Regions from separate parts of the Bacillus sp. BACIII genome, predicted to be linked through region 2. Evidence: riboswitches for the same ligand, from Rfam matches in the RefSeq annotation. Region 2 holds a riboswitch; the other holds the start of a gene.
The links. A riboswitch is a leader RNA that binds a small molecule or an ion and turns the genes downstream of it on or off. The one in region 2 is predicted to bind lysine.
Positions count from the first base shown of each region.

Region 1: it holds a riboswitch for lysine, as region 2 does, so the genes downstream of both, ACXN9U_RS15405 (amino acid permease) here and ACXN9U_RS01705 (aspartate kinase) in region 2, are expected to answer to the same signal.

Region 1 is NZ_CM174437.1:3,135,975-3,147,888, reverse strand. It holds gene ACXN9U_RS15460 (ABC transporter permease) at 1-689, opposite strand, end outside; gene ACXN9U_RS15455 (ABC transporter permease) at 691-1,785, opposite strand; gene ACXN9U_RS15450 (ABC transporter ATP-binding protein) at 1,809-2,744, opposite strand; gene ACXN9U_RS15445 (sensor histidine kinase) at 2,864-3,976, opposite strand; gene ACXN9U_RS15440 (response regulator transcription factor) at 3,973-4,620, opposite strand; gene modB (molybdate ABC transporter permease subunit) at 4,714-5,397, opposite strand; gene modA (molybdate ABC transporter substrate-binding protein) at 5,378-6,175, opposite strand; gene ACXN9U_RS15425 (substrate-binding domain-containing protein) at 6,293-7,219, shown strand; gene ACXN9U_RS15420 (LTA synthase family protein) at 7,250-9,106, opposite strand; gene ACXN9U_RS15415 (metal-dependent hydrolase) at 9,149-9,631, opposite strand; gene sspJ (small acid-soluble spore protein SspJ) at 9,815-9,955, shown strand; lysine riboswitch at 10,077-10,258, shown strand; gene ACXN9U_RS15405 (amino acid permease) at 10,367-11,779, shown strand; gene ACXN9U_RS15400 (class I SAM-dependent methyltransferase) at 11,828-11,914, opposite strand, start outside.
Region 2 is NZ_CM174437.1:307,766-319,679, reverse strand. It holds gene racE (glutamate racemase) at 1-108, opposite strand, end outside; gene ACXN9U_RS01740 (MarR family winged helix-turn-helix transcriptional regulator) at 116-556, opposite strand; gene gerE (spore germination transcription factor GerE) at 745-969, opposite strand; gene ACXN9U_RS01730 (acyl-CoA thioesterase) at 1,090-1,527, opposite strand; gene sdhB (succinate dehydrogenase iron-sulfur subunit) at 1,587-2,345, opposite strand; gene sdhA (succinate dehydrogenase flavoprotein subunit) at 2,348-4,108, opposite strand; gene sdhC (succinate dehydrogenase cytochrome B558) at 4,142-4,750, opposite strand; gene ACXN9U_RS01710 (YslB family protein) at 5,047-5,493, shown strand; gene ACXN9U_RS01705 (aspartate kinase) at 5,541-6,770, opposite strand; lysine riboswitch at 6,896-7,074, opposite strand; gene uvrC (excinuclease ABC subunit UvrC) at 7,136-8,908, opposite strand; gene trxA (thioredoxin) at 9,056-9,370, opposite strand; gene ACXN9U_RS01690 (alpha-N-arabinofuranosidase) at 9,523-11,013, opposite strand; gene ACXN9U_RS01685 (electron transfer flavoprotein subunit alpha/FixB family protein) at 11,226-11,914, opposite strand, start outside.

The sequences.
Region 1 (11,914 bases), 1.1 Mb from region 2:
GCCAGTACATATTGCTTTGATGTGATCGGCGTTGACAGAAGCCTGTAGTACGTCCTGTTTTCCCGCTCTTTAATCATCAGTTCCGTCAGGTTGCCGGCGGAATAGAGCATAATGATAATGAGATACCCGATGACTGAGTAAGTCATTTCTTTATGGTTCGATGTATCTTGTAAAACAGCGGACTCCGTTTGAATCGGAGAATGCTTGAAATCGGCGTACATCGCCTGAAAGGCCTTTGCGTCCCCGCCGGAAGATTTGCCGATTGAGGCGGCGCTGTTCATATAATTGTACAAATAAGAGCTGACATATCCGGTGACCTGGGCGCCTTTCAGCGAGGTCATGCCGATGTGAGCCGGTTTCCCGTCTTTTACGCTTTGGGAGAAGCCTTTTTCAAACGTAATGAGCGCCTCCATTTTTCCTGAAGCGATCTTGGATGTGGCGGACGCAGCCGTTTCCTCCGAAATCTTCACATGATCCAGTCCTTTTAAAAACGTGACCGTATCCTGTGCCACTTCTCCGCCGTCCTGATTGAGAATGCCGATATTGAGCGTTTCGGCTCCGCCGTTGGCATTGGTCATGAAGGAGAGGAAGACGCCGATCAGCGGAGCCCCGATATAAAGAATAAGCTGTTTTTTGCTTTTTGTAATCCCTTTGAGAGTGTGTGCAAACAGCCACCAGAAGTTTTTCATATTACAATCCCTCCCGTCTTTGAAACGTAAATGCGGCGATCAGCAAAAAGAGTGCCGCCAATGCTGTATTTAAACCGAGTGCAGGCCATGCCGCTGATACATCATTTGCGTAAATGATGTTGTTAATCGCCTTATTGATCCATGATAAGGGCGACAGGACGGAAATTCCTCCGCCTTCATATTTGTAATAGGCGCCGCCGATAATGGACATCACCTGAACGATGATGACGGTGATTAATCTGGCGCTTTCGGGTTTTCTGGTCAAATAGCTCAGGCTGAGCCCGAAGCTGACGGCCAAAAGAATTTCAGAAACGAGAATCAGAAGCACAAGGCCCATGTGGCTGCCCCAATTCGCTTTTAAGATAAATTTGCTGAAGGCGACAACGGCAAGAATCGTCAGAACATTCACAGCCAAAATGCCGAGCATCTTTCCGAGAAAGATATCGCTTTTTCGGAGCGGAGCGGCAATCAGGCGATCGGCTGTGTGCCGTATTCTTTCCCCGCGGAACAAGGTGCTTGCAAAAATCGAGGCGTACAGCCCGATCATCGTCGTCATGGACACCGCGTAAAAATCTTTCGCTTTCGGTTCCTTCGCTTTGTTTAAAGACGTCTGCTTCATATAATCGCTTTTTATTTGTCCGGCGACCGGTGCCTTATGCGCCTTGTATGCGGCGGCGCCTGCTTTGTATTGGTTGGTAAAAGCGGTCAGCATGCCTTGGACGATCGTGCCGTTCATGCCGCTCCGGTCATTTGTATAAACTTGAAAACCGCTGTTTTTGACAGTGACGAAAGCATCCGCCTGATTTTCACGAACGTCGTTTTTGCCTTTTGCCTCCGTGTCCGCTTTGTGAAAATAGACATGCTCTTTTTTTGCGGCTTTCATAAACTCAGTAAAATCATGAGAAAGCGGTCCGTTTGACTGGTCCGTATATTCGACCTTGATGTGTCCGACCGTCACCTCTGAATCAAAGGCGTTTGATAATGCCGCAGAGAGAATCATCATAAAGACGATCGGAAAAGCAAGCATGAAAATAAAGGTCCGTCTGTCACGGAAACTGATTTTGATTTCTTTCCCGGCGATGTGCAGAATATTCATTTGCAATCCTCCTTTCAGTTGAGTCAGTCGCGCAGGCTTCTGCCTGTCAGTGTGAGAAATACCGTTTCTAAGTCAGGGGCCTGTTCCTGTAAAGAGCGGATTTCAATTCCTTTGTCCATGAAGTACCGGATCAGGCGGTTTAAATTGTTGACCCCTGTGTCAGAGCTGATTTTCACGCTGTTTTCTTCCAGTGCGGCGGCTCTGACGCCGGGAAGATCCTGAATATCGCCGAGGCTGATACCGTTTCCGGATGACAGCTCAATCACGACGTCCTTTGTGTCGGTAATGATGGAAGTCAGCTGTTCCTTTGTGCCTTCTGCGATGACTTTCCCGTGGTCAATGATGGCGATGCGTGTGCATATTTCTTCAACTTCCTCCATGTAGTGGCTCGTGTAGATGATCGTGCAGCCCATTTCATTCAGCTTTTTCACTGATTGCAGAATATAATTTCTTGATTGCGGGTCAATGCCGACCGTCGGTTCATCCATGATGATCAGTTTCGGCCGGTGGGCAAGCGCGCAGGCGATATTGAGCCTGCGCTTCATTCCGCCGGAAAAATGCTTCGGCAAATATTTGTGTTTATCGCTCAAGCCGACGAATGTCAGGGCTTCCTCGACCCGTTCTCTCAGAGCCGCCCCTCTCAGGCCGTACAGCCCGGCGAAGAACTTCACATTTTCATAGGCGTTTAATTCTTCGTAAATCGCGAGGTCCTGAGGGACGATGCCGATATTCATTTTCGTTGCTTTGCTATATTTGAAAATATCTTTTCCGAGAAACAGAATGTCTCCGCCTGAAGGTTTTAAAAGACCTGAGATCATATTGATCGTCGTGCTTTTTCCGGCTCCGTTTGCGCCGAGAAACCCGAAAATCTCACCTTCTTTTACGGCAAGCGACATCTGGTCAACGGCGGCATAATCACCGAATTTCTTACTCAGCTGTTTGAGCTCCAAAATGTTCATGTTTCCACCTCTATGTCTTGTGATGCTCTTATTATAAAAAAAAGAATGAACGGCCGTTAGTGCAGCTGTTCATTCCTTTGACGTGAGAATCTTCATATTTTTCACATGAAAATATTCACTTATTCAACCGGAAGCAATGTCGTGACGGAAAAACCGGCCGTGCCGTCAAAAATAACGGTTCCGTGCAAGACGGCCGCCCGTTCTTCCATACCGAGCATGCCGAGGCCTTTTTTAAAGCGGACGGCGCCGTTTCCGTTATCTTTGACTTCCGCTTTCACGGCTTTGTTCAGCACATGGATATCAATGAAAATCTGCGTGGCATCGGCGTATTTCATTGCATTGGTCAAGGCTTCGGTTACGTTTTCCTGAATGACTCTCCAATGCATTTGCGTCAGCCTGTCCAAATCGCCTTGATGCGTAAACGGAACCGGCATCCCGTTTTTGGCCGAAAATTCATCAATAAACGTTCTTAATCTGTGAATGCCCATTTGTTCAGCGGGCGGTTTCATATTTTTCAGTGTTATGCGGATATCCTCTATGCCTTCTTTGGAAATGGTAATGGCGTTTTGGAGCAGTTCAGCCGCTTTGTCCGGATGGGAGCCGAGCATCCGTTTCGCCGCTTCCATCTGAATGAGCGCGCCTGTCATGGAATGGCCGATTTTGTCATGGATGGCTTGGGACAATCTGTTTCTTTCTTCGAGTTTGCCGGTATACTCCGATTGTTTGATATATTCTGTGCTGCTGTGCAGCTGTTTCGTCAGTTTTTCAATGCTTGAGCGCATGCTGTCTGACTGCTCTTCATATTTTTTCAGCCGGTCGCTGGACCGGGCGGCCAAAACGAAAATCGCCAGACAGAACAATGTCGTGACGGTATACGTCGGAAGATCGCCGTACGGGATAAATAAAAACGGCAAAAACACGAGCAGGCAGAACACATAGCGGTGAACCGGATATTCGGCAAGAACGGCAAAAATGGCGGGCGGCAAAAGAAACAGAAACGCCGGATGGCCTCCGGCGGAAAGCAAGGCGGTCAATGCCAGCGTCATGAGGGTGATCCCGCGCCTCCAAGCGGTCGGCCTGATCATGCAGACCGCAATGCCCAGACACAGATAAAGCAGCAGAAACAAGACGGCGTACGGCATGTAAAGGCGGTCGGCCGATACGAACAAAAAGGCCGTATAAAAAATGACGATCAGTCTGCTCATCAGCATCCAAAAATCCAAACCGTTCAACGCTCGTTATCCACCTTCCCGGTGATATAATAAATTGCGATCTGCGTTCTGTGCTCAAGACCGGTTTTCCCTAAAATAGATGAAATATAATTGGCCGTCGTCCCTTCAGAAATGAAAAGCTGTTTTGAAATTTCTCTGTTCGACAGGCCTTTCGCAATAAGCGACATGATGCTGAGCTCTCTTTCAGTAAACTGGCTTTCATCAATCTGATGCGCGGCTTCCGCCGGGCGGGAAAGGCTGTCTTTTATTTTATCCAGCACGGTGTCCTGAAGGATGCTGTGCCCGTTGAAGACGCTTTTGATCGCATCGCGGATCCGTTCCGGCTCGGTATTTTTTAATAAATATCCTTTTGCGCCGTTTTTAATCGCTTCTAAAATATACTCGTCGTCGTCAAATGTCGTCAGGATCATCGGCTTCGTATCTGTTTCCTCCGCGATCCGTTTTGCGGCTTCGACGCCGTTCATCACCGGCATGCGGACGTCCAGCAAGGCGATATCGACGGGATTGTGTTTACAATACTCTGCCGCCTCTAATCCGTTTTCCAGCGTTGCCGATACTGTAAATTCCTCATATGTATGCAAAATGATTTTCATTCCTTCTCTGATGAAAGAATTATCATCCGCGATAATGACATTAATTTTCATAGCCGCACCCTTTGTGTGTTTTTGTTTCATTATATACCATCCGATTTTAAATCAAAAAGCCTCCCGGCGAAATGTGGTCGGAAGGCGGATCGGTCAATCCGGTTTTTTCAGTTGGATGAAAAACAGCATCAGAAAAGAAATAATCATTATACAGATCACCCACACCCAGGCGAGTGTTTCATTGCCGGAATCCATCGCGACGTAAATCGCTGTCGGCAGCGTTTGGGTGACGCCCGGGATATTCCCCGCAAACATTAAAGTCGCCCCGAATTCACCTAGCGCCCTTGCGATACTGAGAATGCTTCCGGTCAAAAGGGACGGAAAGGCAAGCGGGACGGAAATACGGGTGAACACCTGCCATCTGCCGGCTCCGTCTATTTTCGCCGCTCCTTCGATGTCAGAATCAACCGCGGCGAAACCCGTTTTGGCAGACTGATACATAAGCGGGAAGGCGACAATGGCCGAAGCGATCACCGCGGCCCACCACGTGAAAATGACGGGCTGGTGAAAAATACGCTCGATCGCCCGGCCGATAAAGCTGTGTTTCCCGAAAATGATAATGAGGATGAAGCCGACAACGGTAGGCGGAAGAACGAGCGGGAGCATAAACAGCGTCTCCACAGCCGTTTTTCCGGGAAATCGCGCTTTCGCCATCCAGGCGCCTGCAAGCGTTCCGAGAAGGATGACGGCGATGCCCGAAGCCAAAGCCACCTCAAAAGACAATACGACTGGGGTAAAAAACTCCGAAGCCGTAATGTTACTTGGCAGTAAATCCATATTTCTTAAACACTTTCATCGCTGCATCTGACTGCAGATACTGATAAAACGCTTCTGCTTCTTTACGGTGCTTTGTATCCTTGACGATGCCTAGCGGATACACGATCGGATCGTGCGTTTTCGCCGGTGCTTCATCGGTGATTTTCACCTTTTTCGAAATCAGCGCGTCTGTTTTATAGACAAGCCCGGCATCGACATTTCCGGTTTCAACATAAGAAAGCACCTGGCGGACGTCTTTTGCATAGACGACTTTATCTTTTACCTTGTCCCACAGGGATAATTTAGTCAATGACTGTTTGGCGTATTGTCCGGCCGGAACGGATTCAGGCGTGCCGAGCGCGATTTTTTCCGTGCTGTCTTTTTTCAGGTCATTCAGATGTGTAAGGTGTGCGCTGTTTTTCTCAGGCACGATCATGACCAGATCGTTTTTCAAAAGGTCTGTGCTGTCCTTTTTGTCGATATCGCCGTCATGAACAAGCTTTTCGAATTTATCTTCGGCTGCCGAGAAGAATAAATCAGCTCCCGCGCCTTGGGAAATTTGTTTTTGCAGTGTGCCTGATGATCCGAAGTTGTCTTGAATGGCCACGTTTGAATGTGATTTTTCGTAGTTGGTTTGGATTTCTTCAAGCGCGTCTTGAGCGCTCGCCGCCGCGGAAACGGTCAGTGTTACTTTTTCGTTTTGTCCGCCTTTGGCCGATTGTCCGGATGAGCAGCCCGCAGTTGCGAGGAAAACGCCCATAACCGCAGTTGTGAATAGTGTCGCTTTCTTTTTCAACATTGTGCACCCCTTATAACTGAATATCATTAGATAAAACTAATTATAACGTAATTGTACGTGAGGGTGCGGTTTTTTTTCAATATCTGAACCGTTATAATAAAAACGGAGCGTGATAATATGACAGAAGCCACTTCCTATACAATAGAAGAAGTTGCGGGCCTTTTGAAGGTCTCAAAACTGACAGTATATGATTTGATAAAAAAAGGACTCATTCCGGCGTACAGGGTCGGAAGACAGATGAGGGTCGATGAAGAGGACTTAAAACAATATAAAGCAAACATGAGAATGTCAAAAAAGCCATCCGTATCAGAAGCTGCTGACCCGTCCCGCGGGCGGGAGCCGGAAAAAAGGCAGTCCGTTATCATCAGCGGGCAGGATGTGTCGATGGACCTCCTCAGCAAACAGCTGGAACAAACAATACAGGCGGCTCCGCTCCGCAAGTACAGCGGCAGTTTGAACAGCCTGATCGAGATGTACCGCGGGGCTTGTGACATCGTCAGTCTGCATTTGTACGATGGGGAGACGGGGCAGTATAACATCCCGTACGTGAAGCGCATTCTTTCAGGGGAGCCGTTTGCGCTTTTTCATGTCGTGCTGCGGCAGGCCGGATTATATGTGAAAAAGGGCAATCCGCTAAACATTCAGGGCTTTCAGGACTTGAGCCGAAAGGATGTCCGTATCGTCAATCGCGAAAAAGGATCAGGCGCGAGGGTGCTGCTGGATGAACAGCTCAGATCTTTCGGTATTACGCCGTCTGATGTCGCCGGCTACCATGACATTGTCACTGATCATCTGTCAGCGGCTTCACAAGTGTCAAGCGGAAAGGCGGATATCGGAGTCGGGTCGCAGCATGCGGCGCATATGGCAGGCACGGACTTTATCCCGGTGATCAGTGAACAGTACGATGTGGTCGTCTTAAAACAAAACCGGGAGCTTGTTCAAAGCGTGCAGGACATCCTCAATTCTGAGGAATTCAAGTCTCAGCTTTCTCAATTATCCGGATATGATACGAAAATGACAGGACGGCTCATATATGAAACATGAAAAATCCCTCCATATAACGGAGGGATTTTTTTATTGCTTGTAAAACCGCAGCAGGTCGCCGTTTAATATTTTATCGGAAAGCATCAGCTCTTGTTCCGCTTTTTCTTTCTCATCGCTGCACGTGCTCATGTCAGAACGCGGTTCACCCGTTTTACGGCTGTAACACGTATTTTTCGTATAAATATGATCATCCGTGATAAAGCTGCCGTTTCTCAGCACCGCAAACGGGGTCCGCTCTCCGGAAAACAGATCATTGCCGAACTGAATGCTGCCTTTCGTTTCAATGCCGAGCAGGTGAAGCAGCGTCGGTCTTACATCAACCTGTCCCGCGGCGGATGCAATCGTTTCCGGCGCACGGTCGGTCACCCCGGGAATATGAATGATAAACGGCACGCGCTGAAGCTGAACCGTATCAAACGGAGTGATTTCCTCTTTCCCTAAGAATTCGGCAAGTCCTTGATTATGGGCTTCGGATATACCGTAATGATCTCCCATCAGGACGATCATCGCGTTGTCATACAGTCCTTCTTTTTTCAGCTTCTTGAAAAAGTGTTTCAGGGCCTCATCTTCATAGCGGACCGTCGTCACATAGCGGTTTAATAAATCGCTGCTTGTGTCCGGTTCTTCAATGAGCTGATCCTGTTTATCAATTTCAAAAGGAAAATGGTTGGTCAAAGTCAGCAGGCTCGCGTAAAACGGCTGCGGAAGCTTCTTTAATTTTTCCGCTGACTGTTCGAGAAATTCCTTATCCTTCAGGCCCCAGCCTGTTGAATTTTCCTGTGTCACCTTAAATTCATCCGCGTCGAAAAAACGGTCGATTCCGAATGTCCCGTACATCTCATCCCGGTTCCAAAAGGCCTTATGATTGGCATGCAGAACGGCTGAATAGTATTGATGATCTTTTAACATATGGTACATCGTATTGAACCGGTGGCCGCTTTTTGTAAAAAAAACGGCGCCGCTTGAAGACGGATACAGCGAATTCGCAGTAATGAATTCTGAATCTGAGGTTTTTCCCTGTTCAGTCTGCTGATAAAAATGAGTGAAGTCATAACTTTTTTTCCGCAGTTTATTTAAAAACGGGGTAATCTCCCGCCCGTTGACCCGTTCATCCATCACAAAACGCTGTGTTGATTCAAGCGTGACAAAAATCACATTACGCCCTTTAGCAAGCCCGAACTTTGCATCGGACGGGCGGCTGTAGTCGGCTTGAGTGTAGTTCGCGACCGCGGCAAGACTGTCTTCGTCGGCAAACGCTTTAGCCCCTGCATTCAGCGTCTGCGAAATGGTGTCATACAAATGAAAGTGGAACAGGCCGATTCCTTTTACGAGCGCTTCACGATCAAAAGGATGCCTGAACAGCTTCGGCTGCTCGGCCTCAGACAGCGCCAGGTTGCACAGCATGAGGCCGGCTGATGCCCACGCATATGCTTTGACGGTCCGGGCGCCCGCTTTTCCGTTACCGGCTTTATGCCTTCCCGCTAGGTAAAACAGAACCGCAATATCCGCGAATAAAGCGATATACAGCGGGTGAAACAGCTCTTGGACGCTGCTTCCCATATCGCCCATATTGCTCGCCTGAAACAAAACCGGTATGGTGATAAAATCAATATAAAACCCGTAAAACACCGTATTCGCGATTAAAATCCCCGTCAGCATCACATTTGCCGAAAGCAGAAAGATCCGCTGCTTCTTTTCCGTCAGCAGCAGGCCGATGCCGAACAGCGGCACAATAAAGCTCAGCGGATTAATGAGAAGCAGACATTCCTCAAGAACCGAATTGTTTTGCAGATCAAAACCAAGCTTGTAAACGGCGTATGTTTTTATCCACATGAACAGGATGGACAGGCATAAAAACCGATGATTGCTGAAAAAGGATTTTTTCATATGTATGACTCCTCACCCTAAAAGCGAAAAGACGCTTTTTGTTTAAGAGATGCGGCCGTGAACCAATTCGTATAAATAATAGCAGGATACAATCGTTAACCCGGCCAGCACAAGCTGCTCCGAAAAGCTCCCCGTCCTCATATAAAGGGGAAGACGGAAGCGGATGGCAGACGGAAACAGCAGTTTAATGCCGTTGACGGTCCATGCGTCAAGCACAAGGTGGCTTGCCATTCCGACCATCAGTCCGGCGGAGATGCTTGGATTCGGGATATAGGCTGCCGTGATGAAAAACATAATAAGCATAAACAGCAGACTGTGTGTAAATGTTCTGTGGCCGAAAACCGTGCTTACGATTTTGGACAGAACGGGCAGCGTTCTGCCGATTTTGCTTTTTGTATGGCAAATATCGGGAATCAGCGCCCCGAGGGCACCCGCTGAGGTCATAAGGACCGGATCATACCCGTAATAATACGCAATTGCGGAACAAGAAGCGATGCCTCCCATGATGTGTGTTTTTCCTGTCATTTTTCGCTTCTCCTTTTTATTTTTGCCAAAATCCCCTGAATTACAAATATATCAAGAGAATGCATGTTTGATCAACAAACTTTACCTGTTCCGCCAAAAGGAAGGAGGATCGGATTCCGTATATTCTGCCGCGGAAAAAGACACATTATAGGTGTACCTATATTTGATAAAGAGGTGATACAGATGGCTTTCTTTAACAAAGAAAAAGGCAAAAACAGCGATAAAAACAAAAACGTCATTCAAGGTGCGCTTGAGGACGCCGGTGCAGCTTTGAAAGACGATCCGCTTCAAGAAGCTGTTCAAAAGAAAAAAAACAACCGCTGACTATAAAAACGGGTAGGGCAAATGCTCTATCCGTTTTCCGTCTAATTTTTCCCTTTGACAGATCTTTTTATCTCTGATAACCTCTGAGTAGAATTGAATGATAAAAATCCTCACTCTTTCTCGGTGAGGTAGAGGTTGCGCTTGATGATGAGTCGCACATGCCAGGCTGATAAGGGGCCGCAAAACATGTGTTAAAGGCATCAGCGCCGAAGTGTAAAGAAAGCCGATCCTTCTTTATGCTGGGACTGTATCTGAATAAGTGCAGGACTGCCGCGTGCTTTTTCGCGGAGGGCTATCCGGAGATCAAGGGTGTGTGTTTCTTTAAGCATGGACTTTTGTTCAGGCTTTTTTTGTGTGTAAATATGGTCTCGGGGTCTGGTCCGTACGAATGAACAACCAGGAGGTACAGGAATGGAACAGACGAAAAAATGGGGTTTTTGGTTATTAACGGCATTTGTCGTAGGAAATATGGTAGGCTCGGGCATCTTTTCCCTTCCGAGCACGCTCGCAAAAATCGCGAGCCCGTTCGGCGCTACATCGGCATGGCTTTTGACGGGAGCCGGTGTGTTAATGATCGCGCTTGTCTTCGGTCACTTATCCATCCGCAAGCCTGAGCTGACGGCGGGGCCGCAAAGCTATGCGAGAGCGCTGTTCAGCGATCGGAAAAAAGGGAACGCAGCCGGTTTCACGATGGTGTGGGGCTACTGGGTGGCGAGCTGGATCAGCAACGTGGCGATCATCACCAGCCTTGCCGGATATTTAACTTCTTTTTTCCCGATTTTAACGGATAAGCGTGAAATGTTTTCAATCGGCGGTCAGGCGGTTACACTTGGCCAGCTGCTGACGTTTGCCGTATGTACGGTTTTATTATGGGGCACTCACACGATTCTCGTTTCCAGCATGAACGGTGCGAGTAAATTAAATTTCGTTACGACGTTTTCAAAGGTATTAGGATTTATCTTCTTTATCATTGCAGGTTTGTTTGTATTTCAAACGTCGTTTTTCGATCATTTTTATTTTCCGGTTCAGACAGGTCCTCACACGGTTGAGGGAATCGGCGGTCAGGTCCACAATGCGGCGATTTCAACATTATGGGCGTTCGTCGGAATTGAATCGGCAGTCATCTTATCCGGGCGCGCCCGTTCGCAGCGCGACGTGAAACGCGCCACCATTACCGGCTTATTGATTGCGCTCAGCATCTATATTATCGTGACATTGATTACGATGGGCGTGCTTCCGCATGGTAAGCTTGTCGGCTCGGAAAAACCGTTTGTTGACGTATTATACGCGATCGTCGGCAATGCGGGAAGCATCATCATGGCGATTTTGGCGATCCTCTGTCTGTTCGGGACGATGCTCGGCTGGATTCTTCTCGGCTCTGAAGTTCCGTATCAAGCCGCGAAATCAGGAGACTTTCCCGCCGCTTTTGCAAAAACAAATAAACAGGGAAGCCCGGTTGTGTCGTTAATCGTCACGAATGTGATGTCACAGATCTTTATCTTTTCGGTTATTTCCCGGACAATCAGTGACGCGTTTACGTTTTTAACAACGGCGGCGACACTCGCTTATCTGATTCCGTATCTCGTATCTGCGTTTTACAGCCTGAAGCTCGTGCTGACGGGTGAAACGTATGACGAAATCAAGGGTTCAAGAGTGAAGGACGGTTTCATCGCCATCCTTGCCTGCATTTATTCTTTTTACGTCATTATTACCGGAACGGCCGATTTAACGACCTTTATTCTCGGTATCGGACTGTTTTTCGTCGGTCTGCTGTTATATCCTTTTGTTTCAAAGAAATTTGCAAACAACAGACAATCCGTATAAAAAAAAGACATCTCACGTCTGTGGGATGTCTTTTTTGGCGTCAGCGGATTACTTTTTGACGGCGTGTATATAATGAATGGTCTCGAATGCGGTTAAATGGTCAGTGCGCCCGCTGAAAAAACGGTCATTGATAAC
Region 2 (11,914 bases):
ATCTCCCACATAGATGATATTTTCCTTCGGTAGCTGTCTCATGATTTCCTTAGCAACGGTTAACCCGCCAACCCCGGAATCAATGACTCCTATCGGCTGTTCCAACAAAATCGCCTCATTTTCTTTTCATTTCATGCTGCAGTTTCAATAATGATTTTTCGAAGACGGCTGTTTCTTCTTCGGAAAATGTCTCAAACATATCCCGCAAATATGCCTGCCTTTTTAAAATCACTTCCTGAATAATGCGCTCTCCTTCAGCGAGAAGATGAATTCTGACGACCCGTCTGTCAGCAGGGTCTTTCACCCGTTCGACAAGCTTATTTTTTTCCATGCGGTCTATCAGATCCGTCGTCGTGCTGCAAGCCAAATACATTTTGCCTGATAATTCGCCTATTGTCATATCCCCCAATTCATAAAGCCATTGAAGGCCTACGAATTGCGGCGGTGTAATTGCATATTGGTTAAGGATTTCTCGTCCTTTTTGTTTAATGATCGCAGCGATATGGCGGAGTGATTTTTCGATATCCGCAACATGCTCTACAGATTTTGATGTCATTTGTCCATCCCTCACTCAAGGATCTTTCTGGGCTATTCACGCTCCGTGTCTATTTTCCTTCTTTTTTTAAGAAAATGCAAGACTGACGGAGAAAAAGGAAAAGCCGGGATTTTCATCGCATGCCTATCACCCCGGGCGCCAACACAAATAACCGGCTCCTTCTCGTAAAGAAGGAAAACCGGCAAGAATCAGAGCTCTAGCTCACCCATTCTAAGAAGCTCGACAACAGCTTGCGAACGCCCTTTCACACCTAACTTCTGCATGGCATTTGAAATGTGATTCCGTACAGTTTTTTCACTGATAAATAGCTCGCTTGCAATTTCTTTTGTTGTCTTGTCTTGAACGAGCAATTCGAATACTTCTCTTTCTCTTTTGGTCAGCAGCGGCTTTGATTGAAAATCTTTCTCCTTCAAGTATTGTAACCCTCCTTGCTAAGGTGAGAGCGAATCTGAAACGAATGGGTTTATATAGTCAAGATATCATATGTAAAAGCCGCTTCGGAGGTGACGTCACTTAAAGAAATAGTTATCCGTTCAGGCGAGCAGAATGCCTTTCTCCCGCTCCGTCCAGCTGACCGCTTTGCCGCTTGTCTTTGATACTTGTACCATAACGACGGAACCGGTAAAGCACGGCAGGCCTGACTCGTTTTCTCCAAGGTAATGAAGGGTGACGGACGCATTTCCGACAGAGCTTGCTTTGACATAAATCCGCAGATTTTCATACGGCATCACCTGACGCATATAGTCACACTGCTGGCTTGCGACGACTGTCATCGTTTCTGCATTTTGCGCTTCCATGCCGCGCTGCTTAAAGTAGGCGATCCGGGCTTCTTCAAAATAGATGAAAGGGGTTACATTATTCATATGGCCGAACATATCCGTTTCTGAAAAGCGAACTGATACTTCAGTAAAGAAAGAAAACGACTGTCTCCATTCTTCAAACGGGATGTCAATGTATTGCGGTTGTTTCATCACCTTCAGCTCCTTATAAAAAAACCTCTCCCGTGCGGAAGAGGCTCTTTTTCTTTATCTTATACTCTGTCGCTTCCGAAGAAATTGCGGAATGCTTGTAAGTTGGTATCTCTGTTCAAAGCAGCGATTGAAGTCGTGAGCGGAATGCCTTTCGGGCAGGATTGAACACAGTTTTGTGAATTCCCGCAATCTCCGAGACCGCCGTCTGTCATTAAAGCTTCTAAACGTTCTGACTTGTTCATCGCGCCCGTCGGATGGGCATTAAATAGACGCACTTGCGACATCGGGGCAGGCCCCATGAACTTCGATTTGCTGTTGACATTAGGGCAGGCTTCAAGGCAGACGCCGCAGGTCATGCATTTAGACAACTCATATGCCCACTGGCGGCGTTTTTCCGGCATTCTCGGCCCCGGTCCCAAGTCGTAAGTCCCGTCTATCGGCACCCATGCTTTCACTTTTTTCAGTGAATCAAACATTCTGCTGCGGTCAACCTGAAGGTCACGGACAACCGGGAATGTTTTCATCGGCTTCAGACGGATCGGCTGTTCCAGCTTATCAATCAGCGCCGTACATGACTGGCGCGGTCTGCCGTTGATGACCATGGAGCAGGCGCCGCACACTTCCTCAAGACAGTTCATGTCCCATGCGACAGGAGTTGTTTTCTCCCCTTTTGCATTCACGGGATTTCTGCGGATTTCCATCAGGGCGGAAATCACGTTCAGATTCGGGCGGTAATTGATTTCAAATTCTTCATCGTATGGCGCGCTTTCAGGCGTATCCTGACGTGTAATGATAAACCGTATCTTTTTCTCACTCATGATTATTTCGCCACCTTCTTCTTCGAGTAGTCGCGTTTACGGGGCGCAATCAGTGATACATCGACATCCTGATATTCAAATTCCGGAGCTTCAAACGGACCGGCATGTTTAGCCATTGTCGTTTTGAGCCACTCATCGTCATTTCTTTCAGGGAAATCCGGTTTATAGTGCGCTCCCCGGCTTTCATTTCGGTTGTATGCGCCGAGCGTGATGACTCTGGCAAGCTGAAGCATATTGGAGAACTGGCGGGTGAACATCGCCCCTTGGTTGCTCCATTTTGTCGTATCATTAATATTGATTTTCTTAAAGCGTTCCATCAGCTCTTGGATTTTATCATCCGTTTTCAAAAGCTTGTCATTGTGGCGGACCACCGTTACGTTGGCCGTCATCCATTCTCCGAGTTCACGGTGAAGCACGTAGGCATTTTCATCGCCGTCCATCTTCATGATGTCTGCCCATTTTTCTTCTTCTTTTTTCACATAGGAATCAAATAATGAAGAAGACAGATCTTCAGCCGATGTTTCAAGTCCGGAAACATATTTCACCGCATTCGGACCGGCAACCATTCCTCCGTAGATGGCGGAAAGCAAAGAGTTTGCCCCTAAACGGTTTCCTCCGTGCATTGAATAATCACATTCACCCGCCGCGAACAGTCCGCGGATGCTTGTCATCTGATCATAATCAACCCACAGGCCGCCCATTGAATAGTGAACGGCAGGGAAAATTTTCATCGGAAGCTTGCGCGGGTCATCACCCATGAATTTTTCATAGATTTCGATAATGCCGCCGAGCTTAACGTCAAGCTCTTTCGGATCTTTGTGCGAAAGATCGAGATACACCATGTTTTCTCCATTGATGCCGAGCTTCTGGTTCACGCACACGTCAAAGATTTCGCGTGTCGCAATATCCCGCGGCACAAGGTTTCCGTAAGCCGGATATTTTTCCTCAAGGAAGTACCAAGGTTTTCCGTCTTTATACGTCCAGACTCTTCCGCCCTCGCCGCGCGCCGATTCACTCATCAGACGGAGTTTATCGTCTCCGGGAATGGCAGTCGGGTGAATTTGAATAAATTCTCCGTTAGCGTAGTAAGCGCCCTGCTGATAAACGATTGATGCGGCAGATCCCGTGTTGATCATGCTGTTTGTTGATTTGCCGAATACGATTCCGGGTCCTCCCGTCGCCATAATAACGGCGTCAGAACGGAATGACTCGATTTGCATATTGGTCAGATTTTGGGCTACGATACCGCGGCACGTGCGCTCATCGTCAAGAACGGCGCCGAGGAATTCCCAGCCTTCGTATTTTGTAACGAGACCCGCCACTTCATATCTGCGCACCTGCTCGTCCAGTGCGTAAAGAAGCTGCTGACCTGTCGTCGCTCCCGCGTATGCGGTTCTGTGATGCTGTGTACCCCCGAAACGGCGGAAGTCCAAGAGCCCTTCCGGCGTTCTGTTAAACATAACCCCCATGCGGTCCAATAAGTGGATAATGGACGGCGCCGCTTCACACATCGCTTTTACAGGCGGCTGGTTTGCTAAAAAGTCGCCTCCGTAAACCGTGTCATCAAAATGCTCAAACGGAGAGTCTCCTTCCCCTTTTGTGTTGACAGCTCCGTTTATCCCGCCCTGCGCGCAGACCGAGTGAGAGCGTTTGACCGGAACGATGGAAAACAATTTAACGGCCGTGCCTGATTCCGCTGCTTTAATTGTCGCCATGAGGCCGGCAAGACCCCCGCCGACTACGATAATGCTTGATTGACTCATGATAGCCCCTCTCCCTCTAGTAATCTAGTTCTCTTACACAAACGCAAAAATCGCTTTTAGACCCACGTATGAAAGCGCTAAAAATATAATCAGCGTCACGTAAGTCGAAATTCTTTGAGAACGCGGCGTGACCGTGATCCCCCATGTGACCGCAAAAGACCATAAGCCGTTTGAAAAGTGAAAAATGACTGATAAAACGCCTACAATATAAAATCCGAGCATAAACGGCGAGCTCAGAATATTCGCCATCATATCGAAGTTGACTTCAGCGCCCATCTGTGCGGCAATCCGCGTCTGCCACACATGCCAGCTGACGAAAATAAGGGTGAGAATACCGGTGACACGCTGAAGCACAAACATCCAGTTTCTGAAATAGCTGTAGTGGCCAGCGTTGTTTTTCGCAGTAAATGCTATGTACACACCGTAAACCGCATGATAAATTAAAGGTAAGAAAATAATAAAAATTTCTAACGCATACCTGAACGGCAGACTGTCCATAAAGCCGGCCGCCTTGTTAAACGCATCCGCTCCCCTTGCGGCAAATTGGTTGACGACTAAATGCTGGATCAAAAAGATGCCGACCGGAATCACACCGAGCAAGGAATGCAATCTTCGAAAATAAAACTCTCTGTTCCCAGACATTACTTTACCCCCTGTTTGATTTAAGTGCGAAATGTGCTAAAATCTCTGCCCCCACTTCGTTTCAATTGTAAGCACTTTATTAAAATTTATTGACAATTTCATTTTACTCCTCCCTCAAAAGGGCGTCAAGAAAACGTGTACATAAATTATAATTTTCGGAATTGATTATTTGACGTGAAAATTTTATTTTCCTGCAATACCTTTCTCACTTTTTTTCACGTGTTTTATAGGATCATCCTGTAATCCTCCCCCCTGTTTAAGCTATAATAAACGAAGGAGAGAGGGGAATACATAATATGAAGAATAATTATGAAGCAGCTTTAGAACCTTTAACTGAACTCGGCGTCAGCGCATACGGCTACGAATTAATCCGGGAAATCGTGCTTCCGGATATCCTCGGCCCGGAGCATTCATCCATGATGTATTGGGCGGGGAAACGCCTCGCCCGCAAATTTCCTCTTCAATCATGGGAAGAAATCCCCGCCTTTTTTGAAAAAGCCGGCTGGGGAACTTTGACAAACACAGGATCAAAAAAGCAAGAGCTGGAATTTGAACTGGAAGGACCGCTCGTTTCCAGCAGGCTCAAACACCAGAAAGAGCCTTGTTTTCAGCTTGAAGCCGGTTTTATAGCCGAACAGATTCAATTGATGAACGATCAAATTGCAGAATCTTATGAACAGGTCAAAAAGAGAGCGGATAAAGTCGTCCTGACCGTGAAATGGGATATGAAGGACCCTGTATAATTGAAAAAAGGCGGTGACTTAAAAGTCCCGCCTTTTTGCCTGCCCGTTTATACGGCAGACGGCTGTTTAGAAAGCTCAAACGCATCATGAAGCGCTTCGACGGCTTTCACCATATCATTTTCACTGACAACCGCTGATACTTTTATTTCAGATGTGCTGACCATTTTGACTTGTACATTTTTTTCCGCCAGTACGGCAAACATGTCCGCGGCGACGCCGGGATTAGAGACCATGCCTGATCCGACAATGGATACTTTCGCCAGCTTTCTTTCAGTTTCAATTTTTTCATAGTCAAGCGCGTTTTTATATTCTTCAAGCACAGCGACCGTTTGCGCGGAATCTTCCGTTTTCACTGAGAAAGAAATGTCTGCTTCCCCATTGTCCGCTTGTGTCTGAATAATGATGTCAACGTTGATGTTTCGTTTCGCCAGCGCAGTGAAGATTGTTGAAAGTGTTGTCAGCCCGCTTGTCAGGCCAGTAACGGACACCCTTGTAATCTGGTCTTCAAATGCAATTCCTCTGACGATTAAATTCTGCTCCATTGATGATTCCTCCTCAATTAATGTTCCAGCTTCATGTTCCGTGCTTGACCGCACTTCCAAAGGCACTTGGTAGTTTTTCGCGAACTCAACCGCCCGCGGGTGCAGAACACCCGCTCCGAGATTTGCAAGCTCCAGCATTTCATCGTAAGAAATTCCCGCCAGTTTTCTCGCTGACCGGACGTACCGCGGATCTGTCGTAAACACGCCCGGAACATCCGTGTAAATGTCGCATTTATCCGCTTTTAAAGCTGCGGCAAGAGCGACCGCCGTCGTATCGGAACCGCCCCGTCCGAGCGTCGTGATGCCGCCGTTTTCCGTTACTCCCTGAAAACCGGCGACAACTGTAATCCTGCCTTCTGCAAGCTGCGCCTGAATTGCGGTGATATCAATATCCGTAATTCTCGCATTGCCGTGGACAGCCTCCGTGCGGACACCCGCCTGCCAGCCCGTATAAGAGACGGCGTCATATCCTTTTTCCTGAAGCGCCATGGCCAAAAGCGAAATCGTGACCTGCTCTCCCGTAGACAGAAGCATATCCATCTCGCGTCTGCTTGGCTCAGATGTCATTTCCGCCGCCAAATTAACGAGCGCGTCGGTTGATTTTCCCATTGCCGAAACGACGACTACGACGTCATGGCCTTTTTTCTTTTCAGCAATGGCGCGATTTGCGGCATTTTGAATTTTTTCGGCAGAGCCGACGGAAGTGCCTCCGAATTTTTGTACGATAAGACCCATACTAGACCACCCTTTACATTTTGGTTCGTGCGGGTGAGGAGAAAAGAGCGTTGTGTCCACAATAAAAAAAGCAATGAGAGGAATAGCTCTCATTGCTTTTTCATATCATTACGATTGATTATGAACAACGAGATAGCCCTCCAAGAAAATGAATTCTTGACAGCTTTACATTTATTTAATGCAAAGCCAGCAAAGCACACCGATGGGATGTGTTTCACTTCGGCGAACTCCCCTTTCAGCCTTTTTCGCAGAATCCATCATTCTCCAAAGGCATACTATTGAAGTTCGCACCTCTATCTTCACCATATAACACGATCTTATGAAATTAGTTCACATTCTAGCAGACTTTTCAGAAAAGCACAATACTATTTTTTCAATTTTTCAAACAGCAGCTGAGCGGCCGCAGCCGGCACACCGGCTTTTTTGATATCGTCAAGACTTGCTTCCTTCATCTTTTTGACAGAACCGAAATGCTTTAAGAGCATTTTTTTGCGTTTTTCGCCGATCCCCGGGATATCATCCAATACGGATTGAAAGGCGCTTTTTCCCCGGATCTGTCTGTGAAAGCTGATCGCAAAACGGTGAACTTCATCCTGAATGCGCTGGAGCAGGTAAAATTCCTGGCTGTTCCGCTCCAGAAATACCGGTTCAAGCGGGTCGCCGATCAGAAGGTTGGATGTTCGGTGTTTGTCATCTTTCGCCAATCCCGCTACCGGGACATCAAGGCCGAGCTCATTCTCAAGCACGTCGCGCGCCGCGTTAATCTGCCCTTTTCCGCCGTCAATGATGATTAAATCCGGCAGCGGGAGATTTTCGCGGAGCACCCTCGAATATCTTCTTCTGACGACTTCTCTCATTGATCCGTAATCGTCAGGCCCTGTTACGGTTTTGATTTTATATTTGCGGTATTCCTTTTTATTCGGTTTTCCGTCAATAAAGACAATCATGGCCGATACAGGGTTTGTGCCTTGAATATTGGAGTTGTCAAACGCTTCAATCCGGTGCGGCGTGTAAATGTTCAATGCTTCGCCGAGCCGTTCGGCTGCTCCGATTGACCGTTCCTCATCCCGCTCGATTAATGAGAACTTTTCCCGCAGGGCGATTTTCGCGTTTTTGTGCGCAAGCAGAAGCAGTTCTTTTTTCGGGCCTTTTTTCGGCTGATGCACGGCGGTTTCCAAAAGCTCGCTGATCATGTCCCTGTCAACGCTGTCAGGCACCAGAATTTCCTTGGGCAGAAAGTGATTGTTTTTCGAATAGAACTGGCCGATGAAGGTCAGAAATTCTTCATCCGCTTCCTGGTACATCGGAAACATGCTGACATCGCGTTCGATCAGCTTTCCTTGGCGTATGAAAAAGACTTGAACGCACATCCAGCCTTTATCGTACGCATAAGCGAACACATCGCGGTCCAGAAGGTCATTCATGGTCATTTTCTGCTTTTCCATCGTCGATTCGATGTAAGCAAGCTGATCGCGGAATTCTTTAGCCCGTTCAAATTCAAGCTTTTCCGCCGCCTCTGCCATTTTCTCTTCAAGCTCTTTTTTGACCTCGTTATGTCCTCCCTTTAAAAAGCGGGTGATGTCTTCCACAAGCTCGCGGTTTGTCTCCTCAGAAATATCCTTTACACATGGAGCGAGGCATTGTCCGAGATGGTAATAGAGACAGACGCGGTCCGGAAGATTTGAGCACTTCCTGAGCGGATAAAGGCGGTCCAGCAGTTTTTTCGTTTCCCGCGCCGCCTGTACATTCGGGTACGGGCCGAAATAGCGCCCTTTGTCTTTTTTGACATTGCGGGTGACAATAAGCCGCGGATGGCGTTCATGGGTGATTTTAATAAAGGGATAGGTTTTATCATCTTTCAGCATGACATTGTATTTCGGATCGTATTTTTTAATCAGATTCATTTCCAAAATAAGCGCTTCAAGATTGGAGGAAGTCACGATATATTCAAAGTCCTCAATCTCCGTCACAAGCCTTTGGGTTTTTGCATCGTGAGAACCGGTGAAATAGGATCTCACCCTGTTTTTCAGCACTTTCGCTTTCCCCACGTAGATGACTGTTTTTTGACGGTCTTTCATTAAATAACAGCCCGGCTGATCGGGAAGGAGGGCCAGCTTTTCTTTCAGTTGTTTATTCATACGTTACCCTTCCTTACATTCATTTCTTGTGTCCATTCAGTGTATCACGAACATTTGTTTTTCTCCATTCTCAGCTTTTGGAAGATCAAAAAAGGCGATCCCTTTTAAAGGAATCGCCCTGCCGCAGCCGTAACGGAAACTTTCGGCTTACAGATGTTTGTTTACAAGCTCTTCAAGGGCTTCTTTCGGTTTGAAGCCGACAGATGTTTCAACCACTTCTCCGTCTTTTAACACAAGAAGTGTCGGGATGCTCATGACGCCGTATTTACCGGCAGTTTCTTGGTTTTCATCCACGTCGATTTTGACGATTTTCAGTTTGTCTCCCATTTCTTGATCAAGCTCTTCAAGAACGGGCGCGATCATTTTACAAGGTCCGCACCAAGGAGCCCAGAAATCAGCTAATACGACACCTTCACTTGTTTCAGCTGAGAACGATTGATCAGTTGCTTTTACGATAGCCATTTGTTATTCCTCCAATTGTCAAATGATGATTTTTAGTATAGCATCTCCCATTCGTTCATGCTAATTTAATGCTTATATTATTTTCTCCCGAACACGCCGAAAATAATCTTATTTATAGAATGTATGATAACCGGTCAGCAGGCGTTCAAAACTTAAGATGGACCCGCCGGCAGCGTGATTAATACAACCGCCATTGGAGGAAGCTCCGCCTCCAGGTTTCCGCCCTTCTGCGTAAACCCGGAAAACGGCTTCGGTTTGACGTTTTCAGGGCTGCTGAATGTATTGTGGGCATTCATTTTTTCAGCATGCAGAATCGTCGCGGAAGGCTTCCCTGTCTTTTTCATGCCCCGCAGTTCAATCTTCACGTCAGCTTTGTGCAGATGATCGATATTGCACATGCTGATATGGATGTCTCCGTTTTGCTGTTTGGAGGCGGAAATACTGACTTGCGGGAGCCTGCCGTCTTTCCATTCGTATCCGGCCGCTTTTGTTTCTGCGGCCAAAAGAGAAGCGTCCTGGTGAACCTTAAACATATCAAATACATGATATGTCGGCGTCAGCAGCATATTTTTCCCTTCTGTCAGGATCATTGCCTGAAGCACGTTGACGGTTTGCGCGATATTGGCCATCTGCACACGGTCTGCGTGCTGATGAAAAATGTGAAAATGCGTGGCGGCGACAAGTGCGTCGCGGATCGTATTTTGCTGATACAGAAAGCCAGGATTCGTGCCAGGCTCAGGGTCAAGCCACGTCCCCCATTCATCAATGATCAGACCGACTCTTTTTTCCGGATCGTATTGATCCATAATGGCGCTGTGCCTTGTAATCAATTCATTCATATGGGCCGCCTTTTTCATCGTGATGAACCATTCATCTTCCGTAAACTCCGTCGCTGATCCTTTTCCCTTCCAAAAGTCGCCCGGTATTGTGTAATAATGCAGGCTCAGCCCGTCCATGAGATCAGCGGCTTTTTTCATTAATGTTTCTGTCCAGCGGTAATCGTCGACATTCGCACCGCCGGCAATTTTATAGATTTCATTCCCGCTGTAATTGCGGACATAGGTTTGAAAGTTCCGGTAAAGATCGGCATAATACTCAGGATGCATGTTTCCGCCGCAGCCCCAGTTCTCATTTCCTATACCGAAATATTTGAGCTTCCACGGTTTTTCCCGCCCGTTTTCCTTTCTCCAGTCGGACATCGGTGTGCCCGCTTCAAACGTCATGTATTCAATCCAATCAGCCATTCCCTTAACCGTTCCGCTGCCGACGTTTCCGGCGATGTACGGTTCGCAGCCGAGCAGTTCACAAAGCATCATAAATTCGTGCGTGCCGAATTCGTTTGAATCAATCGTTCCGCCCCAATGGGTATTCAGCATGGTTTTGCGTTCTCCTACGCCGTTTGCCCAATGATATTCATCAGCAAAACAGCCGCCGGGCCATCTGAGAACGGGAATCTGGAGCTGTTTGAGGGCGGAGGCGACATCCGTCCTGATTCCGCCGGTATTCGGGATATCGGAGTCTTTTCCGACCCAGATGCCCTCATATATGCCTCTTCCTAAGTGTTCCGCGAAATGTCCGTATATGTTTTTGTTAATGGTTCCCCGTGTGATATCCGTTTGAATGACTGCCGTATTGTGAGACATACTTGATCATTCCTTTCTTAATAAGAATGAAAGCACTACAGCCAATCTATGTATCTGGGATATATGCTGAAAGGATAATTATGTAAGCGCTTTACAGAAAGCTTATTATATTGGTTCGTACATGTCAATCTATTATTTTGATAATAGATAATTTATACGAACCAATCATCACAAACCAAAACCCTCTGACAAATGAAGCCAGAGGGTTTTGGTTATGAATGAATATTGGCCTTTTTAAATTCCTGGGTCAGGAGCGGAACCACTTCGAACAAATCGCCGACAATTCCGTAGTCCGCTATTTTGAATATTTCCGCTTCCGGGTCTTTGTTGATGGCAACGATCACTTTACTGTTTGACATCCCCGCCAAGTGCTGAATCGCTCCGGAAATCCCGCAGGCAATATACAAATCAGGTGTAACGACTTTGCCCGTCTGGCCGATTTGAAGAGAATAGTCGCAATAGTCCGCGTCACACGCGCCACGCGAAGCGCCCACCGCTGCTCCCAGCACTTCGGCAAGTTCTTTTAACGGTTCAAACCCATCTTTGCTTTTTACACCGCGGCCGCCCGCAACGATGATTTTCGCTTCTGATAAATCCACGCCGTCCGCTGTTTTTTTAACTACTTCTTCAATGACCGTCCGCAAATCTGCCGGCGGGGCCGCAAGCTCTTCAATATCACCCGAGCGGCTTGCATCTCTTTCTAATGCCTGAATGTTATTCGGACGGATTGTCGCCAAGATGAAAGGATCGGTTGAAATCACCTGTTCAAAGGCTTTGCCGGAATAGATCGGTCTTGTAAAAACGATGTTGTCTCCGGTAACGCTTACATCCGTGCTGTCTGAAATCAACCCCGTTTCAAACCGGGCCGCAAGCTTCGGTGACAAATCTTTTCCCATAGAAG